DNA from 3 places in the Variovorax sp. P4_D9 genome. Region 1 is predicted to be linked to each of the others. Evidence: predicted binding sites of a transcription regulator. Region 1 holds the regulator's gene; each other region holds the start of a gene.
The links. The regulator FNR, encoded in region 1, switches genes on or off when oxygen is low (the NO sensors DNR and NnrR bind a similar motif). The targets are predictions, from matches to a motif close to TTGATNNNNATCAA.
Positions count from the first base shown of each region.

Region 2: a site for FNR is predicted at 5,006-5,019, ahead of AC1DY5_RS15715 (universal stress protein). Genes of this name have one in related genera too.
Region 3: a site for FNR is predicted at 2,279-2,292, ahead of AC1DY5_RS03220 (type IV pili methyl-accepting chemotaxis transducer N-terminal domain-containing protein). Genes of this name have one in related genera too.

Region 1 covers NZ_JBFUIU010000016.1:13,878-19,927, forward strand. The annotation lists gene ccoN (cytochrome-c oxidase, cbb3-type subunit I) at 1-306, shown strand, start outside; gene ccoO (cytochrome-c oxidase, cbb3-type subunit II) at 316-942, shown strand; gene AC1DY5_RS03425 (cbb3-type cytochrome oxidase subunit 3) at 957-1,103, shown strand; gene ccoP (cytochrome-c oxidase, cbb3-type subunit III) at 1,100-2,017, shown strand; gene ccoG (cytochrome c oxidase accessory protein CcoG) at 2,039-3,478, shown strand; gene AC1DY5_RS03440 (FixH family protein) at 3,475-3,780, shown strand; gene AC1DY5_RS03445 (hypothetical protein) at 3,785-4,030, shown strand; gene fnr (fumarate/nitrate reduction transcriptional regulator Fnr) at 4,011-4,727, opposite strand; gene hemN (oxygen-independent coproporphyrinogen III oxidase) at 4,852-6,050, shown strand, end outside.
Region 2 covers NZ_JBFUIU010000123.1:3,283-9,332, forward strand. The annotation lists gene AC1DY5_RS15685 (bifunctional aminoglycoside phosphotransferase/ATP-binding protein) at 1-85, opposite strand, end outside; gene AC1DY5_RS15690 (hypothetical protein) at 237-818, shown strand; gene AC1DY5_RS15695 (class I SAM-dependent methyltransferase) at 917-1,135, shown strand; gene AC1DY5_RS15700 (hypothetical protein) at 1,196-1,912, opposite strand; gene AC1DY5_RS15705 (flavodoxin family protein) at 2,105-2,632, shown strand; gene AC1DY5_RS15710 (trypsin-like peptidase domain-containing protein) at 2,640-4,118, shown strand; gene AC1DY5_RS15715 (universal stress protein) at 4,105-4,944, opposite strand; gene AC1DY5_RS15720 (BON domain-containing protein) at 5,115-5,768, shown strand; gene AC1DY5_RS15725 (TraR/DksA family transcriptional regulator) at 5,773-6,050, shown strand, end outside.
Region 3 covers NZ_JBFUIU010000015.1:9,300-15,349, forward strand. The annotation lists gene AC1DY5_RS03210 (adenosylcobalamin-dependent ribonucleoside-diphosphate reductase) at 1-1,585, shown strand, start outside; gene AC1DY5_RS03215 (hemerythrin domain-containing protein) at 1,694-2,242, shown strand; gene AC1DY5_RS03220 (type IV pili methyl-accepting chemotaxis transducer N-terminal domain-containing protein) at 2,409-4,271, shown strand; gene AC1DY5_RS03225 (response regulator) at 4,268-4,951, shown strand; gene AC1DY5_RS03230 (MFS transporter) at 5,116-6,050, shown strand, end outside.

The DNA.
Region 1 (6,050 bases):
AGCGTCAAGGCGATCGAGTTGCACTTCTGGATGGCGACCATCGGCATCGTGTTGTACATCGCCGCAATGTGGATCGCCGGCGTGATGCAGGGCCTGATGTGGCGCGCGATCAATGCCGACGGCACGCTGACCTACACCTTCGTCGAAGGAGTCAAGGCGACCTATCCCTATTACGTGGTGCGCGTGCTCGGCGGCGTCCTGTATCTGAGCGGCATGCTGGTGATGGCATGGAATGTCTGGATGACGGTGATCTCGGGCTTCTCCAAGCCGTCGCCGATTCCGCAGCCCGCCATTGCCCACGCCTGAGGACACACCATGAGTTCGAATACCCCCCCGGCCGGTTTCTCGCACCAGAAGATCGAGACCAACAACTTCCTGATGATCGTGCTGATCCTGCTGGTGATCGCGGTCGGCGGCCTGGTCGAGATCGTGCCGCTGTTCTTCCAGAAGTCGACCACCGAAGCGGTCACCGGCGTCCAGCCGCTGACGCCGCTGCAACTCGCGGGCCGCGACATCTACGTGCGCGAGGGCTGCTACAACTGCCACTCGCAGATGATCCGGCCGTTCCGCGCCGAGACGCTGCGCTACGGCCACTACTCGGTGGCCGGCGAATTCGTCTACGACCACCCCTTCCAGTGGGGCAGCAAGCGCACCGGGCCCGACCTGCACCGGGTCGGCGGCAAGTACAGCGACGAATGGCAGCGCATCCACCTGAACAACCCGCGCGACGTGGTGCCCGAGTCGAACATGCCTGCCTACACCTGGCTCGAGAAGACGCCGCTCGACGGCGCCGAGTCGGTCGCCCACATGACGGCGCTGCGCCGGGTCGGCGTTCCCTACACCGACGCCCAGATCGCGGCCGCTCCGGCTGAGGTCAAGGGCAAGAGCGAGATGGACGCCATCGTCGCGTACCTGCAGTCGCTCGGTCTCGCACTCAAGTAAGTAGGAGCGCAACGATGGACACCATCACCACCCTGCGGATCGCCGCCACGCTGGCGTCGTTCGCCACTTTCATGGGCATCCTGGTTTGGGCCTATTCGCGCCGCAACGCGAAGGCCTTCGAAGAGGCCGCACGACTCCCCTTCGAAGAGGACCCCTCATGAGTGACTTCACCAGCGACTTCTGGTCGCACTTCGTGACCGCCATCTCGCTTGGCGGCATCCTGGCCTGCGCACTGCTGCTGTGGCTGACCGCACGCTTCCGCGGCCCGGCCAGCACCGACAACACCACCGGCCACGTCTGGGACGAAGACTTGCGCGAGATGAACAACCCGTTGCCGCGCTGGTGGATGGGCCTGTTCGTGCTGACCATCGTGTTCGGCATCGGCTACCTGGTGGTGTTCCCGGGCCTCGGCAGCTACCGCGGCACGCTCGCCTGGAGCACCCAGGGCGAATACGCCAAGGATGTCGAGAGGGCCAACGCCGAACTGGCGCCGGTCTACGCCGCCTACTCGGCCCAGCCGGTCGAACGCCTGGCCGGCGATGCCGGCGCGATGGCGATCGGCGAGCGCCTGTTCCTCAACAACTGCGCGCAGTGCCACGGCTCGGATGCGCGCGGCAGCAAGGGCTTCCCGAACCTGACTGATGGCGAATGGCTGCACGGCGGCACGCCCGAGAAGATCCACGAGACCATCGCGCTCGGCCGCGTCGGCGTGATGCCGCCGATGGCCGAGGCGGTCGGTTCGGCCGAGGACGTCAAGAACCTCGCCAACTACGTGCTGAGCCTGTCGGGCAGCCCGCACGACTCGGTGCGCGCCGGACTCGGCAAGAGCAAGTTCACGGTCTGCGCGGCCTGCCACGGCATCGGCGGCGTCGGCAACCCTGCGGTGGGTGCTCCGAACCTGGCCGACAAGATCTGGCTGCACGGCTACGGGCAGGAGGCGATCATCGCGATGATCAATGGCGGCAAGACCAACCAGATGCCGGCGCAGCAGGGTCGCCTGACCGAGGCACAGATCCATGTGCTGACCGCCTACGTCTGGGGCCTGTCCAACAAGTCGGCCGCCGCAGGGCAATGAAGGCGATGGCCTGAGGTCCCCATGAGCGATTCCCTGCCCGGACCGACGCCGCCGCCGCGCACCGTGATTCCGATCGCGCCGGTCGAGGAGGGCGTCGGCCTCTACGCGGCCCACAAGAAGATCTATCCGCGCAGCGTCAGCGGCTATTTCGCTCGCTGGCGCTGGGCGTTGGTGTTCGCGACGCAGCTGGTGTTCTACGGACTGCCGTGGCTGGAGTGGGGCCAGCGCCAGGCCGTGCTGTTCGACCTCGGCGCGCGGCGCTTCTTCCTGTTCGGACTGGTGCTCTATCCGCAGGACCTGATCTACCTGACCGGGCTGCTGGTGATCTCGGCCCTTTCGCTGTTCCTGTTCACCGCGGTGGCGGGCCGCCTGTGGTGCGGCTATGCCTGCCCGCAGACCGTCTACACCGAGATCTTCATGTGGGTCGAGGAGAAGATCGAAGGCAGCCGCATAGCGCGGATGCGACTCGACAGCGGCGACTTCTCGACCGAGAAGCTGGTCAAGAAGTGGTTCAAGCATGTGGTCTGGATCTCGATCGGGCTCTGGACCGGCTTCACCTTCGTCGGCTACTTCACGCCGATCCGCGAACTGGCCATGGAGTTCCTGCAGACCCGCATGGGCTCCTGGGAAATCTTCTGGGTCTTGTTCTACGGCTTTGCGACCTACGGCAACGCCGGCTTCATGCGCGAGCAGGTGTGCAAGTACATGTGCCCCTATGCGCGCTTCCAGAGCGCGATGTTCGACCGAGACACGCTGATCGTCAGCTATGACGCCGCGCGCGGAGAGCCGCGCGGCGTGCCGGCCAAGGCGCGGGCAGCCGCGGCGCCGGCGCTCGGCCACTGCATCGACTGCAAGCTGTGCGTGCAGGTCTGCCCGACGGGGATCGATATCCGCCAGGGCCTGCAGTTCGAATGCATCGGCTGCGGCCTCTGCGTGGACGCCTGCAACATCGTCATGGACAAGATGGAGACCCCGCGCGGCCTGATCCGCTATGCCACCCAGAACAGCATGGCCGGACGCTGGACGCCGCAGCAGGTGCTGCGCCGCGTGCTGCGGCCGCGGGTGCTGATCTACACCACGATATTGGGCGTGCTGTGCATCGGCCTGCTCGCCAGCCTGGTGACGCGCACGCCGCTCAAGGTCGACGTCGTGCGCGATCGCGCGTCGCTGGCGCGCATCGTCGAGGGCGGCCAACTCGAGAATGTCTATCGCCTGCAGATCATGAATGCCACCGAGCAGGTGCAGCGCTACCGGATCGAGGCAAGCGGCCTCGAAGGGCTGCACGTGTCCTCGGAATCCGTGGTCGAGGTCGCGCCGGCGCAGTCGCGCTGGGTGGCGGTCCGGCTGCAGCTGCCCTACGGCGCGGCACCGGCCGGCTCGCACAAGGTGCACTTCGATGTCCGAGCGGAAGGCGGCCTGGGCAGCGTGTCCGAGAAGGCCGTGTTCCTGGTCCCGCGATGAACCCCCTGGTGTCCAAGGAGACGATGATGACCGACGAGAACGACGCGATCCGCCCCTGTCCGCCCTGGTACCGCTTTCCGCTGGTGTGGATGGTGATCGGCGGGCCGGGCGTGGTGGTGATCGCGAGCTTCACCACGCTGTGGCTGGCCCTGCGCACGCCCGATCCGGTGGTCGACGAGAACTACTACCGCAAGGGCGTGGAAATCAACCGCACGCTGCCCGACAAGAAGCTGATGCCGGCGGTGGCCGGTCGAAACCACGCGTTGACGCCGAGCGCCGACATCCCGGCCCCGAGGCGCTGAGGCCATGCAGGCGCAGCGCTGGATGTGGATTCTCTGGCCGGCCTTCCTGCTGGCTTGCGCACTCGAGGTGCTGGTGTTCGCGCTGGTCGACCCGGGCGACCTGCACTGGCGCGGCGAGGCGCTCGGGGCCTCGCGGCAGGCCGTCTACACGGTCGGGTTCTTCACCTTCTGGCTGCTGGCCATGGGGTCGGGCGCGCTGACGCTGATGTTGACCCGCTCGGCGCGCGAAATCAACTACCCGGCGGATTGACGATGTGCCGGAGCGCCTCGGGGTCGAGGATGCGCACATTGCGCTGCTCGACCTCGACGATGCCGTCGGCCGCGAATCTCGACAGTGTCCGGCTGACGGTCTCGAGCTTGAGCCCGAGATAGCTGCCGATCTCTTCGCGGGTCATGCGCAGCACCAGCTCGGAGCGCGAGAAGCCGCGCGCATGCAGCCGCTGCACCAGGTTCAGCAGGAAGGCCGCCAGCCGCTCCTCGGCCCGCATGCTGCCGAGCAGCAGCATCACGCCGTGCTCGCGGACGATCTCGCGGCTCATGATCTGGTGCACGTGGCGCTGCAGCGCCGTGACTTCGCGCGACAGCTCCTCGATGCGGTCGAAGGGCATCACGCAGACCTCGGAATCCTCCAGCGCCACGGCGTCGCAGGTGTGCTGGTCGTTGACGATGCCGTCGAGCCCGATGATCTCGCCCGCCATCTGGAAACCCGTGACCTGGTCGCGCCCGTCCTCGCTGGTGACCCGGGTCTTGAAGACGCCGGTGCGGATCGCATAGAGCGAGGTGAAGGGCTCGCCGTTGCGGAACAGGGTCTCGCGCCGCTTGACCTTGCGCCGCGTGGCGACGATATCGTCGATGCGCTGCAGTTCGCCGGGCGCCAGGCCCACCGGCATGCAGAGTTCGCGCAGATTGCAGTTGGAACAGGCGACCTTGATATTTTCTGGTTTCATTGATGCAGTCGAGGTCATGGGGGGATTGTCCGATGGGCAGTGGGCCGGATGCTTGACCCAGGTCAATGATTGCGGGTCGCGACAGCGGCATAGTGACACACCAAAGCCCTTGCCGTCGCCCGCGATGCTCCTTGCCTCCGCTCCCGTTCTTACGCCGTCCCTCCCGGCGCCCACGCCGGCCGTGCTGAATCAATTCGACGTCCCGGGGCCGCGCTACACCTCCTATCCGACCGCGGACCGCTTTGTCGACGCCTTCACGGCCGAGGACTATGCGCAGTCGCTCGAGCAGCGCGGTGGGGCTGGTGCCAGCGCCCGGGCGCTGTCGCTCTACGTGCACATCCCGTTCTGCGAGTCGCTCTGCTACTACTGCGCTTGCAACAAGATCGTGACCAAGCACAAGAGCAAGGGCGGCGAGTACCTGGACTACCTGGCCCGCGAGATCTCGCTGCAGGTCGAGAAGCTCGGCCGCGGTGCGGTCGTGCGCCAACTCCACCTCGGCGGCGGCACGCCCACCTTCCTCGACGATGCCTCCCTGCGGCAGCTCATGGCCATGCTGCGCGACGCCTTCACGCTGACGCCCGACGGCGAACATTCGATCGAGATCGACCCGCGCACCGTCGACCGCGAGCGCCTCGTGACGCTGGCCGCGCTGGGCTTCAACCGGCTCAGCTTCGGGGTCCAGGACTTCGACCCCGACGTCCAGAAGGCGGTGCACCGGATCCAACCCGCCGAGCAGGTGTTCGACCTGATGGCCACCGCCCGAGGACTGGGATTCGATTCGGTCAACGTCGACCTGATCTACGGATTGCCGCGCCAGAGCGCCGCCTCCTTCGACCGCACGCTGGCGCAGGTCTGCGCCCTGCGGCCCGATCGCATTGCGCTCTACGCCTACGCCCACCTGCCCGAGCGCTTCAAGGCCCAGCGCCGCATCGCCACCGAGACCCTGCCCGACGCGGCGACCAAGGTCGAGATGCTGTCGCGCTCGATCGCCGCGCTGACCGCGGCCGGCTATGTCTACATCGGCATGGACCATTTCGCACTGCCCGACGATGCCCTGGCTGTGGCCAAGCGGCAGGGCCGGCTGCACCGCAACTTCCAGGGCTACAGCACACAGCCGGATTGCGACCTGGTGGCCCTGGGCGTATCGGCGATCGGCCGTATCGGCGCCACCTACAGCCAGAACGCCAAGACGCTCGAGGAGTACTACGACCTGCTCGACCAGGGCCGGCTGCCGGTGGTGCGCGGCCTGGCGCTGACGCGCGACGACGTGCTGCGGCGCGCGGTGATCATGGCGATCATGTGCCAGGGTCGGGTCGACTTCGA
Region 2 (6,050 bases), on a different contig from region 1:
GGTCGGTCTCGGCCTGCAGCTGTTCGCGCAGCGCCGTCACGAGGGAACGGCCTGCCGTGAGCGCATCGGGAGTTTCAGGCTTCATGTCGGCGGCGAGCGTGCGGGGCTGGGGTCGGGCATCGATGGGAGGGGTCCCCTTTTTACCGGCCATGGAGACGAATTCCTTGCGCTGGCGCAAACCCGTCCCTGCCGGCGCGGATGATGCTTCAAGGGCTCGTTCACTCGGGAGAGGTTCCATGAAAGCCAGGATTGTGCTCGCCCTGCTGGCGATGGCCCTGAACGCGGCGGCATTCGCCGCCGACTACACCGCGCCCGGCCAGTTGAGCCCGGCGTCGACGCCGAGCCAGAAGGCGAAGGACGCCGCCAGCAAGGCGGCGCGCGAAGCCCAGATCGCCGGGCAGAAAGCGGCCGACGCAGCCAAGGCGGCCCTCGATCGCAGCAGCGCGAGCGCCGGCAAGATTTCCCAGGCCCTGGCCGAAGCGATCCGGCAAGCGGCCCGGAAGGCAGCCGAAGCGGCGCGCCGCTTCGAGGCCAAGGCCTCAGCCTCGGCCGACATGGCGCTCGACGTCGGCAAGGATGCGGCACGCGCGACCCAGGAAGAAAGCAGGAAGGCGCTCGCAGCGACCAAGGACGCGCTCGAGAAGGCCGAGGAGGCAGTTCGGCGGGCGGCGGCGGCGAGCCAGGAAGAAGCGGAGCAGGCGGCGCGGGCCACCCGCGAGGCGCTGCAACGGGCCGAGGATGCGACGCGCAGCGCCGCGCGGGCCGCCAAGGACGCCGCCTCGCGAGCGCTCGAGGCTGCCAGGTCGTCCAAGCCTTAGGGTGAACGAGATCCCTAGACCTTCCCTAGACCCGGCGCACGCACTTGTCGTAGAGGTGCGGTGCGCGGCCGCCCGGGTCGTAGCGGGCCTTCCGGGCTGTGTTCCCGGGCGGATGGATCCCGAGCCTGGCCGACGTCATCGTCTGCATGGAGCGCAGCGGCCTCGAGGTGGTCGATGTCGAGAACCTGCGGCGCCACTATGCGCCGACGCTGGAGGCCTGGGCGGCCCGCTTCGAGTCGCGCTGGGAAATCCATCCGGGCGCTCGACCCGACCCGTGTCGACGAGGCGCTTCCGGCGCATCTGGCGCACCTACCTGATCGGTTGCGCCGAGATGTTCCGCTCGCCGGCCGGCTACACGCACCTGTTTCAGATCGTCTTCAGCAAGGGGCAATATCACGCGCGACAGCTATCCGATGACCCGCGCCTACCTGTATGCCGAATGACGCCCACGCGCATGCCGCCCGACGGCGCCGGCTGCTCGCCGCCTTCGAGGCGAGCGCGACGGCGCGGCAGGGCGCGCCGCTCGGCTTGGCCAAGAACACCTCGAACCTGTTCCGCGACCGCCGGCCGATCGCCAAGCGGCGCCTGGACCTCGTCTGATCTTGCGGCAGACGTGGTCGATCTTGTTGCGTTGCGCCTGCTCCAGGCTGTGCGTGTCGGCGTCCCAGTAGCCGCAGGTGCGGCGGGTCGAGCCATTGGCGATAGAAGTCGACGCCGAGTCCGCAGTGGAAGCAGGCATTCGCCTTGGCCGTGGCCGGATCGCGGTTCGAGTGCCTCAGGTCGTGCAAGCCGTTCTCAATGTTGTTGAGCGCGCCGGGCTGCTGGTCGAAGCCGGAGGCCATGCCGGTGGCCAGCGCCGCGGCGAAGTCGCCATCGACATCGACCTCCTGCGCAAAATATGCCTCCATCAGGCCGATATGGCCGCGCGTCGCGATGCCGAACAGGGCGGTATCGGTATGGATGCACAGCGTGAACGCGGGCGCGTCCGCGCCAACGGCCACCCGCGTGCCGTCCGGCAGCTGCACCGCGAAGGAAGCGCCGGAGCGTGTGCTGATGCCCTCGAGCATGCCGCGCAGCGGAAGTGAACGCACCATCGATGGCTCCTTCGCCTTGTTCGGGCGGCACAGCGGTCCCTGAGCGAATTGTGGTCCATCGTAGGCAACGAAGCCGGGCCTTGCTTGACGTTGATCAAGCATCTGCTTCGGCGGACCCCAATTGATTCAGCGCAAGACAGCGTTGACAAGATGCTTCTAAAGTGAACATTCGCCCACGATGCGGAGATGGCAATGAGCAAGGTTCTGGTGGTCTTCTACTCCTACACCGGCACCTGCAAGCGCACGGCGCAACTGCTGTGCAGCCAGCAGGGCTGGCCGTTGGCCGAGATCGCGGAGGTCCGGCCGCGCAGCGGCGTGACCGGCACGCTGCGCTGCGCATTCGAGTCCCTTTTCCGGCTGCAGCCGGCCATCCGATACGACGGCCCGATGCCGAGGGATTTCGACGCGGTGGTCCTGATATCGCCCATCTGGGCGCTGCGGCTGGCGGGGCCGATGCGCAGCTTCGTGGCACGGCGGCGCGACCACCTGCCCGATGTCGCGATGGTGTCCGTCATGGGCGGCAGCGGGGCGCCCGAAGCGGCTGCCGAGGTCACCCGCCTGATCGGACGCCCTCCGATCCTGGCGACCGCGCTCACCATGCGCGAAGTCGACGACGGCAGCGGCGCGGTGCGGCTGCAGGCCTTCGGTTCGGCGGTCGCCAGCGCGGAGGACTCGAAGGCCGTGGTCCGCCCGGTCACGCTGTCGCTGCAGGCGGTCTGACGTGAGGATGCCGCGGCCGCAGGGGCGGCAGCTGCGCGCCGCCTTCGTCACTGTTCGACGGCTGGCCACTCTCGCGCTGGCCGGGCTGGTCGGTGCCTGCGCGTCCGCGCCCGAACAACCGGCCTCACCGGGCCCTGCCGCCGAATTCGCCGCGCCGGCCGTGCCGGCTGCGTCGGCCGCGCCGGCCTTCTCGTCGCTGGTCGCCAGCCGCAGCGCGGGCGTGGTCGACATCAGCACCCTGCGGATCGGCCGCGACGAACGGGCCGCGGGCCTGGAGCTGGAGTTCGCGCCCGAGAGCGACTTTGCGGACCGGCTGGCCTGGCCGTTGCCGGCCGACGTCCGGATCAGCCAGATCCGCGACCTGGCGTCCGGCGTGATCCTCAGCAGCAATGGCCTGATCCTCACCAGCGCGCACGTGCTCGCCGACATCGACGAGGCGCAGGTCCGGCTGGGCGATGGCCGCCGCTTCCCCGGGCGGGTGGTCGGCATCGACCGGCGCACCGACGTCGGCTTGCTGAAGATCGATGCCACCGGTCTCGCCACCGCGCCCATCGGCGACTCCTCCCAACTGGCAGCGGGCGACTGGGTCGCGGCGATCGGGGCTCCGTTCGGATTCCATGGCAGCGTCACGGCGGGCGTGGTGAGCGCGGTCGACCGCTACATCGGAGGCGCCGGGGAAGTCCCCTTCATCCAGACCGACGTAGCGATCAATCCGGGCAGTTCGGGCAGTCCCCTGTTCAACAGCCGCGGCGAGGTGGTTGCGATCAACTCGATGATCTACAGCGGCAACGGCGGCTACATGGGCCTGTCCTTTGCCGTGCCGATCAACCTGGCCATGAAGGTGGCGACCCAGCTAAAGGAATCGGGCCGGGTGCGCCGCGCCCACCTCGGCGCCGAATTCCAGGAGATGACGCCCGCGCTGGCCCAGTCTTTCACCTTCAAGGAGCCCACCGGCGCCCTCGTGGTGCGGGTGGATCCCGAGGGCCCGGCGCAGGCAGCGGGGCTGCTTCGGGGCGACATCGTCACCGCCTTCAACGGCGTCCCGATCACGCACTTCACGGAACTGCTACGGCAGGTCGCTAACGGCCCGGCCGGCCGCCGAAACCCGGTGGAGCTGTGGCGGCATGGAACCCGGCGGACGGTCTGGGTGGCGCTGTCGGAAGAGTCCGCGCCGCGGACCGTCCCGCGCGCCAACCCGAGCTCCGAATGGGGCGATGGCCTCGGCTTGAAGCTCGGCGAGCTCTCGCCGATGCAGAAGCTCCAGTTCGGCACCGACGGCGGCCTGGTGGTCCGCGACGCCGCCGGGCCGGCGCGCAGCGAGGGCGTGCGCACGGGCGACATCATCGTCGCCATGAACGACGGCCGGCTCGACCGCGTCGAGGACTTCAGGCGCAAGCTCGCCGGGATCCCGCAGGGACGGATGGTGGCGCTGCTGGTGTTGCGCGATCGGCGACTGGCCTATGTGCCCGTCGTTAATGCGCCATGAGGACAGGAAGGTTCATACCCGCGAGGATCTCGCGCGTGACGCCACCCAGAACGAATTCCAGCATGCGGGTGTGCCCGTAGCCGCCCATCACCAGCAAGTCGCTGTCCATGCGCGCGGCACAGGCCAGCAAGGCCTCCGCGAAGTCCGTGGCGACGAGCTGCCGTTCTGCCTTCGCATGGATGCCGTGGCGCTGCAGCCATTCGAGGGTCTGCGGAATCAGCAGCGGGCCTTCGTCCACGGTCTCGCCGGCCCGCTGCAGCGAAACCAGCGACACGGATGACGCCGGGGCCAGCAGCGGCAGCGCGTCGCGCAAGGCCATCGCCGCCTCCCGCGAGCCGTCCCACGCGACCAGCACCTTGTCGCCAGGCTGCCGCACCGACCCGGCGCGAGGCACCACGAGGACGGGCCGGGCGACGTGCAGCATGACCTGCTCGGCCAGCTTGCGGGCGGTCATGTCGTCGGTGTCTTCGTCGTCCTGTCCCACGATCACCAGGTCGCTGGCACGGCCATGCCGGATGATGGCGTCGACCGAGGGTTCGTCCACCACGCGAACCTCGCTGGAGAGCGGCCCGGGTCCGCGCAACTGGTCCTTGAACACGTGGGCGACGGCCTCCGCACGAATGCGAAGGTAGTCGGCGGACGCGGCGGCGAAGCTGGCGTCGCCCTTCGACATTGCATCGGCAGGAATGCGGCCGTCGTACAAGCCGGTGGGGATGAGCCCGACCAGATGGCTGCCATGCACCCTCGCCAGCGAAGCGGCGAGTCCGACACGCGCCGCGCACGCGGCCGAGTGGTCCAGGTGCACCAGGAGGGTTCCGAGGTTCATGGTGGGTCTTTCGACTTCGATGGAGACGGGCCAATGTTCACGCGACGGCCATGCGCCTCCCTTGACGCCGATCAAGGCCGCGTCCGGACGCTGGGCCAGACTCCATTGCGAGCCAGGAGATCCTGCCGCAAGCGGCGGGCCCGCTCCGATCCATCACCGAAAGGAATGCCATGAAGTCCGATGCCATGCTGCGAAGCGACATCGTCGCCGAGCTGAATTTCGACCCCGCGATCACCGCCACCGACGTCGGCGTCATCGTCCAGGATAGCGTGGTGACGCTGACCGGACACCCCTCGAGCCACGCCGAGAAGCACGCCATCGAACGCGCTGCGCAGCGCGTCAAGGGCGTGAAGGCCCTGGCCGTCGAGATGGTGGTCAAGCTGCCCRCCGGCAGCGAACGYGACGACGCCGACATCGCCAGGGCGGCCGAGAACGCGCTCGAGTGGAATGTGCTGGTGCCCGACGACGCCATCCATCCGATGGTCGAGAACGGCTGGATCACGCTCAACGGCCGGGTCGAATGGGAATACCAGCGCCGGGCCGCCGAAGTCGCCGTGCGCAACCTGCTGGGCGTCAAGGGCGTGACCGACCTGGTCGAGGTGAAGGCCCGCTTCAGCCCGGCCGACGTCGAGCGCAAGATCCGGGAGGCCCTGCAGCGGCAGGCCGACCGGGATGCGCAGCATATCGAGGTCCGGGTCGAAGGCGCCCAGGTCACGCTGCGCGGACATGTCCGCTCCTGGGCCGAGCGCAAGGCCGCGCAAGGTGCCGCCTGGTCGGCGCCCGGCGTCGGGAGCGTCGTCAACAACCTGCTGGTCGAGGAATGACCCCATGAAGCATCTCACTGCGGCCGACCGTAAAGCCCTGGCCCTTCAACTAGGCGTCCTGAAGCGCCAGGTTCTCGACGAACTGCAGGACGCTGCACCGCACCCTGCTGGCGACGCGCGCGCCGGCGAGCACGGCGTCCACAGCCATGCCGACGATGCCGAGGTCGAACAGCTCGACGACGTGCGCTTCGCGCAGATCGAGGTCGACCGCACCCGGCTGAGGGCGATCGAACAGGCGCAACAGCGGATGGCCGAAGGCCGGTACGGGATCTGCATCGACTG
Region 3 (6,050 bases), on a different contig from region 1:
CGCGTCGCGGCTGCCGGCCCCGCTCGTCGCGCGCATCCGGGCGGGCGGAATCCGCAACTCGCACCTGCTGTCGATCGCGCCCACCGGCACCATCAGCCTGGCCTTCGCCGACAACGCGAGCAATGGGATCGAGCCGGCCTTCTCCTGGACCTACACCCGGCGCAAGCGGACGCCCGAAGGCAGCTGGGAAGAGCACGTGGTCGAGGACCATGCATGGCGCCTGTTTCGGCAGCTGAAGGGCGCGGATGCGCCGCTGCCCCCGGCCTTCGTGACCGCGCTGCAGATGAGCGCCCAGGCCCACGTGGAGATGGTCTCCGCGGTGGCGCCGCTGGTCGACACCGCCATTTCGAAGACGGTCAACGTGCCGGCCGACTACCCCTACGCGGACTTCAAGGACCTGTACCTGCGGGCCTGGCGGTCGGGGCTCAAGGGATTGGCCACCTACCGGCCCAACGCCGTGCTCGGCGCCGTCCTGAGCCCCCAGGGCGGCCCGCTCGCGCAGGAGCCCATGACGGTCGATGCCGGCCCGTTGAACGCGCGCCTGATCCTCGAGCGCATGCCGCGGCCGGTGCTGGCGTCGCTGCGCTGGCCCGGGCGTCCGGAGCTGCCGGCGGGCAACCCCGCCTGGTCGTACATGGTCCGCCACCCGCATGGCGAATTCGCACTCTTCGTCGGCGAGTTGCCGGAGGGCGGCAAGCCGGCACCGTTCGAAGTCTGGGTCAATGGCGTCGAGCAACCGCGCGGCCTCGGTGCGCTGGCCAAGACGCTGTCGATGGACCTTCGCGCGAAGGATCCGACCTGGATGCGGCTCAAGCTGGACGTGCTGGCCACGGTGCAGGAAGAACGCTCGTTCGAGATGCCCTTCCCGCCGCACGGGGAAATGCGCCAGTTTCCCGGCGTCGTCGCGGCTACGGCGGCGGTGATCCGCTGGCGCTGCGAGCAGCTGGGGCTGTGGCAGGACGAGGCGGACTCGCCGAGCCCCGTGATCGATGCGCTGTTCAGCCGCGGCGAGCCGCAGACCGGCCCGAACGGAACATTGGCCTGGGCGGTCGACATCCACAATCCGGCGAGCGACGAGACCTTCACGCCGACGCTCAAGGAGGTCTGGCTGCCGGACGGCCAAGGCGGGCGCGTCACCCGGCCCTGCGCCATGGGACTCTCCGGCAACTACCCGAAGGCGCTGGATGGACTGGCCCGTGTGCTGTCGCTCGACATGCGCGTGCTCGATCCGGCGTGGATCGGCATGAAGCTGCGCAAGCTCCTCAACTACGCCGAGCCGCTGGGCCATTTCATGGCCCCCGTGCCGGGCCTGCCGAGCGGCCGTCAGCGCCAGCAGGTCTGGCCGTCGACGGTCGCCTACATGGCACGGCTCATCATCCACCGCTACGCGATGCTGGGCGTGCTGGACGCCAAGGGCTACCCGGTGCAGGCAATGGGCATCCTGCAGGCGCCCGCGCAGGCCTCCGACCAGCCCGCGCCGATGCCGGGCGCCCGCTGCCCGGAGTGCGGCAACGCCACGATGATCCTCAAGGACGGCTGCGACTTCTGCACGGCCTGCGGCCACCTGGGCGGCTGCGGCCACTGAGGACCTTATCCAGCCGCGCGATAGATTTTCTATCCTGCCCGCGAGACTCGGGCCCAGCAACATGCTAGATTGAGCGTCGGCGCACACAGCGACCGAAGGGGGCCCGGCATGCTGGCATCAGAATGCACATGGATCGTCCTGCGAGCAGAGCACGCCCGCATCCGCGAGTTGCTCGATCAGATCCGCGCGGCATTGAACGCCGATGACTGGAAACGTCATCAAAGACCCGCCGCGCTCCTCGAACTCATCGACCGCCTCCAGACCTTCGACGAGACGACGCACCGGCCGAAAGGCACGGTTCTGCTCGACATCCTGCGCGGCAGGTCCCGGGAGGCCGACGAACTGCTGGACGGACTCGAACTCGAAAGCAAGCACTGCGACGCCTTGCTCGCCCAGACCAAGGCCGCGCTGGGCCTGGTCGAATCGGGGGATGCGGAGGCCATCGATGCGGTTGAAGCCCTGCTGTCCGAGCATTCCCGATTGATGTATGCCCACCTGGATCGGGAGGACACGCTGTTGCACCTTCAGATGGATCTCCTGCTCACGCGCGAGGAGTGGGCGACCGTGGTGTCGGCGATGTCGGCCGCGATGAGCACGGCCAAGGGCGCCGACAGCGGGCCGCGGACAACGAATCCCTTCGATCACGATACGCTGTAAACCCGAAGCCCGGTCGCCGAAGTCGGGCGCCGGTCTTTGATCTGCCTCAACCGAAGCGCGCGACTGCCAGGCTATCCTGAGCCGCATTGCTTGCGAATGGAGGCGACATGGGAATTGCACGAGCGACACGCTCGCACATCCGGTTCGGAATGATCGCGTCGCGGGCATGACCTCGAGCCGTCAGTGGTCCCTTGGCGCCAAGCTGGGCCTGGCCGCGGCGCCCTTTCTCTTCGTGGCGATGTGCTCGATCGGCGCCCTGCTATGGATGTCGTGGCAGATCGAGGGGGGCGCAGCATCCGTCAACGAGGCGGGACGCATGCGCATGCAGGCCTACCGCATGGCGCTGTCGGCCGGGACCAGCGACACGCAGGCGCTGCCGGGACAGCTCGCCGAATTCGATCGGGCCATTCAGTTGCTGCGGCTCGGTGATCCCGAGCGGCCCTTGTTCGTGCCATGGGACGACCAGGTGCGCCTGCGCTTCGCGGAGGTCGAGCACGAGTGGGCCGGGTTCCGCCCTCATCTGGCCGACCCGCCCGGACCCGAGGCCGCGCGAGCGCTGGGCCGGAACGCCGCGGATTTCACCTCCCACATCGACATGTTCGTGGCGGCCATCGAGTCCCATCTGTCGCGCTGGACGTCGATCATGCACCTGCTTCAGGTCGCAATGCTGGGCATGGCGATGATCGGCGCCGCCACCCTGGTCCATGCGGGATACCGCTTCATCCTCGAGCCGGTGGGACTGCTCAAGCAAGCGATCCAACGGATCCAGGCCGGCGACTTCGGCGCTCGCGTGGAGTGCGCCACAACGGACGAGTTCGGCACGCTGGGCGCGGGCTTCAACAACATGGCCGGGCAGCTGCAATCGATGTACCGAAACCTCGAGAGCCGCGTGCAGGAGAAGACCGCACAGTTGGAGGAGGAGCGCGAACGGCTGGAGAGCCTCTACGAGATCACCACGCTGGTCAACAAGGCCACCACGCTCGACGAGGTGGCGCAGGGTTTCACGCGTGAGTTCGCGCGCATCGCCCGGGCCGACGGCGTGGCCTTGCGCTGGTCCGACGAAACAAACAGCCGCTACCTCATGCTCGCCTCGCAAGGACTGCCGACGGCCATGGTCGAGGCCGAGCGTTGCGTGAAGGCGGACGAGTGCCATTGCGGCTCGCCGGCCGCGCCCCCGGGTGCCCGCGTGATTCCGATCCGGGCCATGGCGCCGGCGCGCATGCGCCATTGCGCACAGGCGGGCTTCGAGACGGTGGTGGCCGTCCCGATCCGGCTGCACGACCGGCAGATGGGAGAGGTCGACCTCTTCTTCCATGCGCGGGTGGCCGTCTCCGAGGCCGAGCGCTCGCTCTTCGAATCCCTGACGGTCCATCTTGCGGGCGCCATGGAGAACCTCAGGCTCAATGCCCTCGGCCTCGAGGCGGCGATCTCGGAGGAGCGCGGCTTCCTGGCGCGCGAGCTGCACGACTCCATCGCACAGGCGCTTGCCTTCCTGAAGATCCAGGTGCAGCTGATGCGGGATTCGATGGCCAGCGGCGATGAACGGCAGGCGCGGCACGTGCTGGACGAGATCGATGTCGGCGTGCGCGAATGCTATGGGGATGTCCGTGAGCTGCTCGTCCACTTCCGCACCCGGGCCAATGCCGAAGACATCGAGCCCGCGCTGATGACGACGCTGCGCAAGTTCGAGCACCAGACCGGCCTGAAGGCCAAGCTCCAGATGCTGGGCCAGGGCATGCCGCTGGAGCCGGCGACGCAGATCCAGGTGCTGCACATCGTGCAGGAGGCGCTCTCCAATATCCGCAAGCATGCACGCGCCTCCCACGTCTGGCTCGATGTCCAGCAGCAGCCGCAATGGCGGCTGGAGGTGCGGGACAATGGCCGAGGCTTCTCGACCGAAGCCGGCGCCGTCGACGAAACACACGTCGGCCTCCGCATCATGACCGAGCGTGCGGAACGCCTGGGCGCCAGCCTAGAGGTATCTTCGAGACTCGGCCACGGCAGTTCCGTGGTCCTGACCTTGCCCTGAACACCTTGACCGCCAAAATCCGAATCCTGGTCGTCGACGACCATACGCTTTTCCGTCGCGGCCTCACCGCGCTGCTGCAGCGGGATGCCGAGTTCGAGATCGTCGGCGACGCCGCCGATGCCGGCGAGGCTCAGCGGCGCGCGCAGGCCTTGCAGCCCGACGTGATCCTGCTCGACAACCATCTGCCCGGTGTCACCGGCGTCGATGCGTTGCCGGCCCTGCGCGAGGCCGCACCGACGGCGCGCGTGCTGATGCTGACCGTGAGCGAAGACGCCGACGACCTCGCCGGCGCACTGCGCGGCGGTGCCTGCGGCTACCTGCTGAAGACGGTGGAGGGCGACGTGCTGTCGGCGGCCATCCGGCGCGCCATGCGCGGCGAGAGCGTGATCGCGCAAGAGATGACCAGCAAGCTGGTGGATGCCTACCGGATCGCGGCCGCGCCGCGCCCGGCGGCACTCGCCGAGCCGGAGGCGCCGGCTTCCGCCGTCGATTCGCTGTCGCCGCGCGAGCAGGAGATCCTCGGCAAGATCGCCCGCGGCCAGGGCAACAAGGAGATCGCCCGCGCGCTCGGCATCGCCGAGACCACCGTGAAGATCCACGTGCAGCACATCCTACGCAAGCTCGACGTGAGCTCGCGCGTGCAGGCCGCGGTTATCGCAGTCGAGCGCGGCCTGGCTTGATCCAGCGCAAGCGCTGCGCATTCACCTGCGTCGGTAGTTCTTCATGACGATGCGGCGCGTGCGCCGCATCGTCACTGTGCCTCGGGCCGGCAGTACCTCCGGAGGATGCCGCCGCAGGCCTCCGAACTCTAGAGTCCTCTCATGCACAACGAGCGGACGCGACAATGAGCAAGAAGAGCCAGGCCCTGGCAGTCCTGATGGTCAGCACACTGGCATTCACCGTGTGCTTCATGGTGTGGATGATGTTCGGCGTGATCGGCATTCCGATCAAGAAGACGCTGGGCCTCAATGCCACCGAGTTCGGCCTGCTGACCGCCATGCCGGTGCTGGCCGGATCGCTGGTCCGCGTGCCGCTCGGCATCTGGACCGACAAGTACGGCGGCCGCATCGTCATGACGCTGCTGATGGCCGTCACCGTGCCGGCGATCTGGCTCATGAGCTACGCCACCGCCTACTGGCATTTCCTGGTGATTGGCCTGTTCGTGGGACTGGCCGGCGGTTCCTTCTCCGTCGGCACGCCCTATGTCGCACGCTGGTTTCCCAAGAACCAGCAGGGCTTCGCGATGGGCATCTACGGTGCCGGCAACTCGGGCGCGGCCGTCAACAAGTTCGTCGCGCCGGCGCTGGTGGTCGCCTTCGGATGGACCATGGTGCCGCAGGTCTACGCGGCCGTCATGCTCGGCGCGATGATCTTGTTCTGGCTGTTCAGCGCCAGCGATCCTTCGCACCTGGTGCCGAGCAACACCCACTTCGTCGACCAGCTGCGCGCGCTGAAGGACCCGAAGGTCATCAAGTACTGCCAGTACTACAGCATCGTTTTCGGCGGCTATGTCGCGCTGAGCCTCTGGATGGTGCAGTACTACATCGGCGAGTTCGGCCTCGACATCCGCATGGCCGCACTGCTGGCCGCCTGCTTCTCGCTGCCGGGCGGCGTCCTGCGCGCAGTGGGCGGATGGCTCAGCGACCGTTACGGCGCGCACTCGGTCACCTGGTGGGTGATGTGGGTGAGCTGGATCTGCCTGTTCCTGCTGAGCTATCCGCAGACCGACTTCACGGTGACGACCGTGGACGGGCCAAAGACCTTCCACCTCGGCCTGAA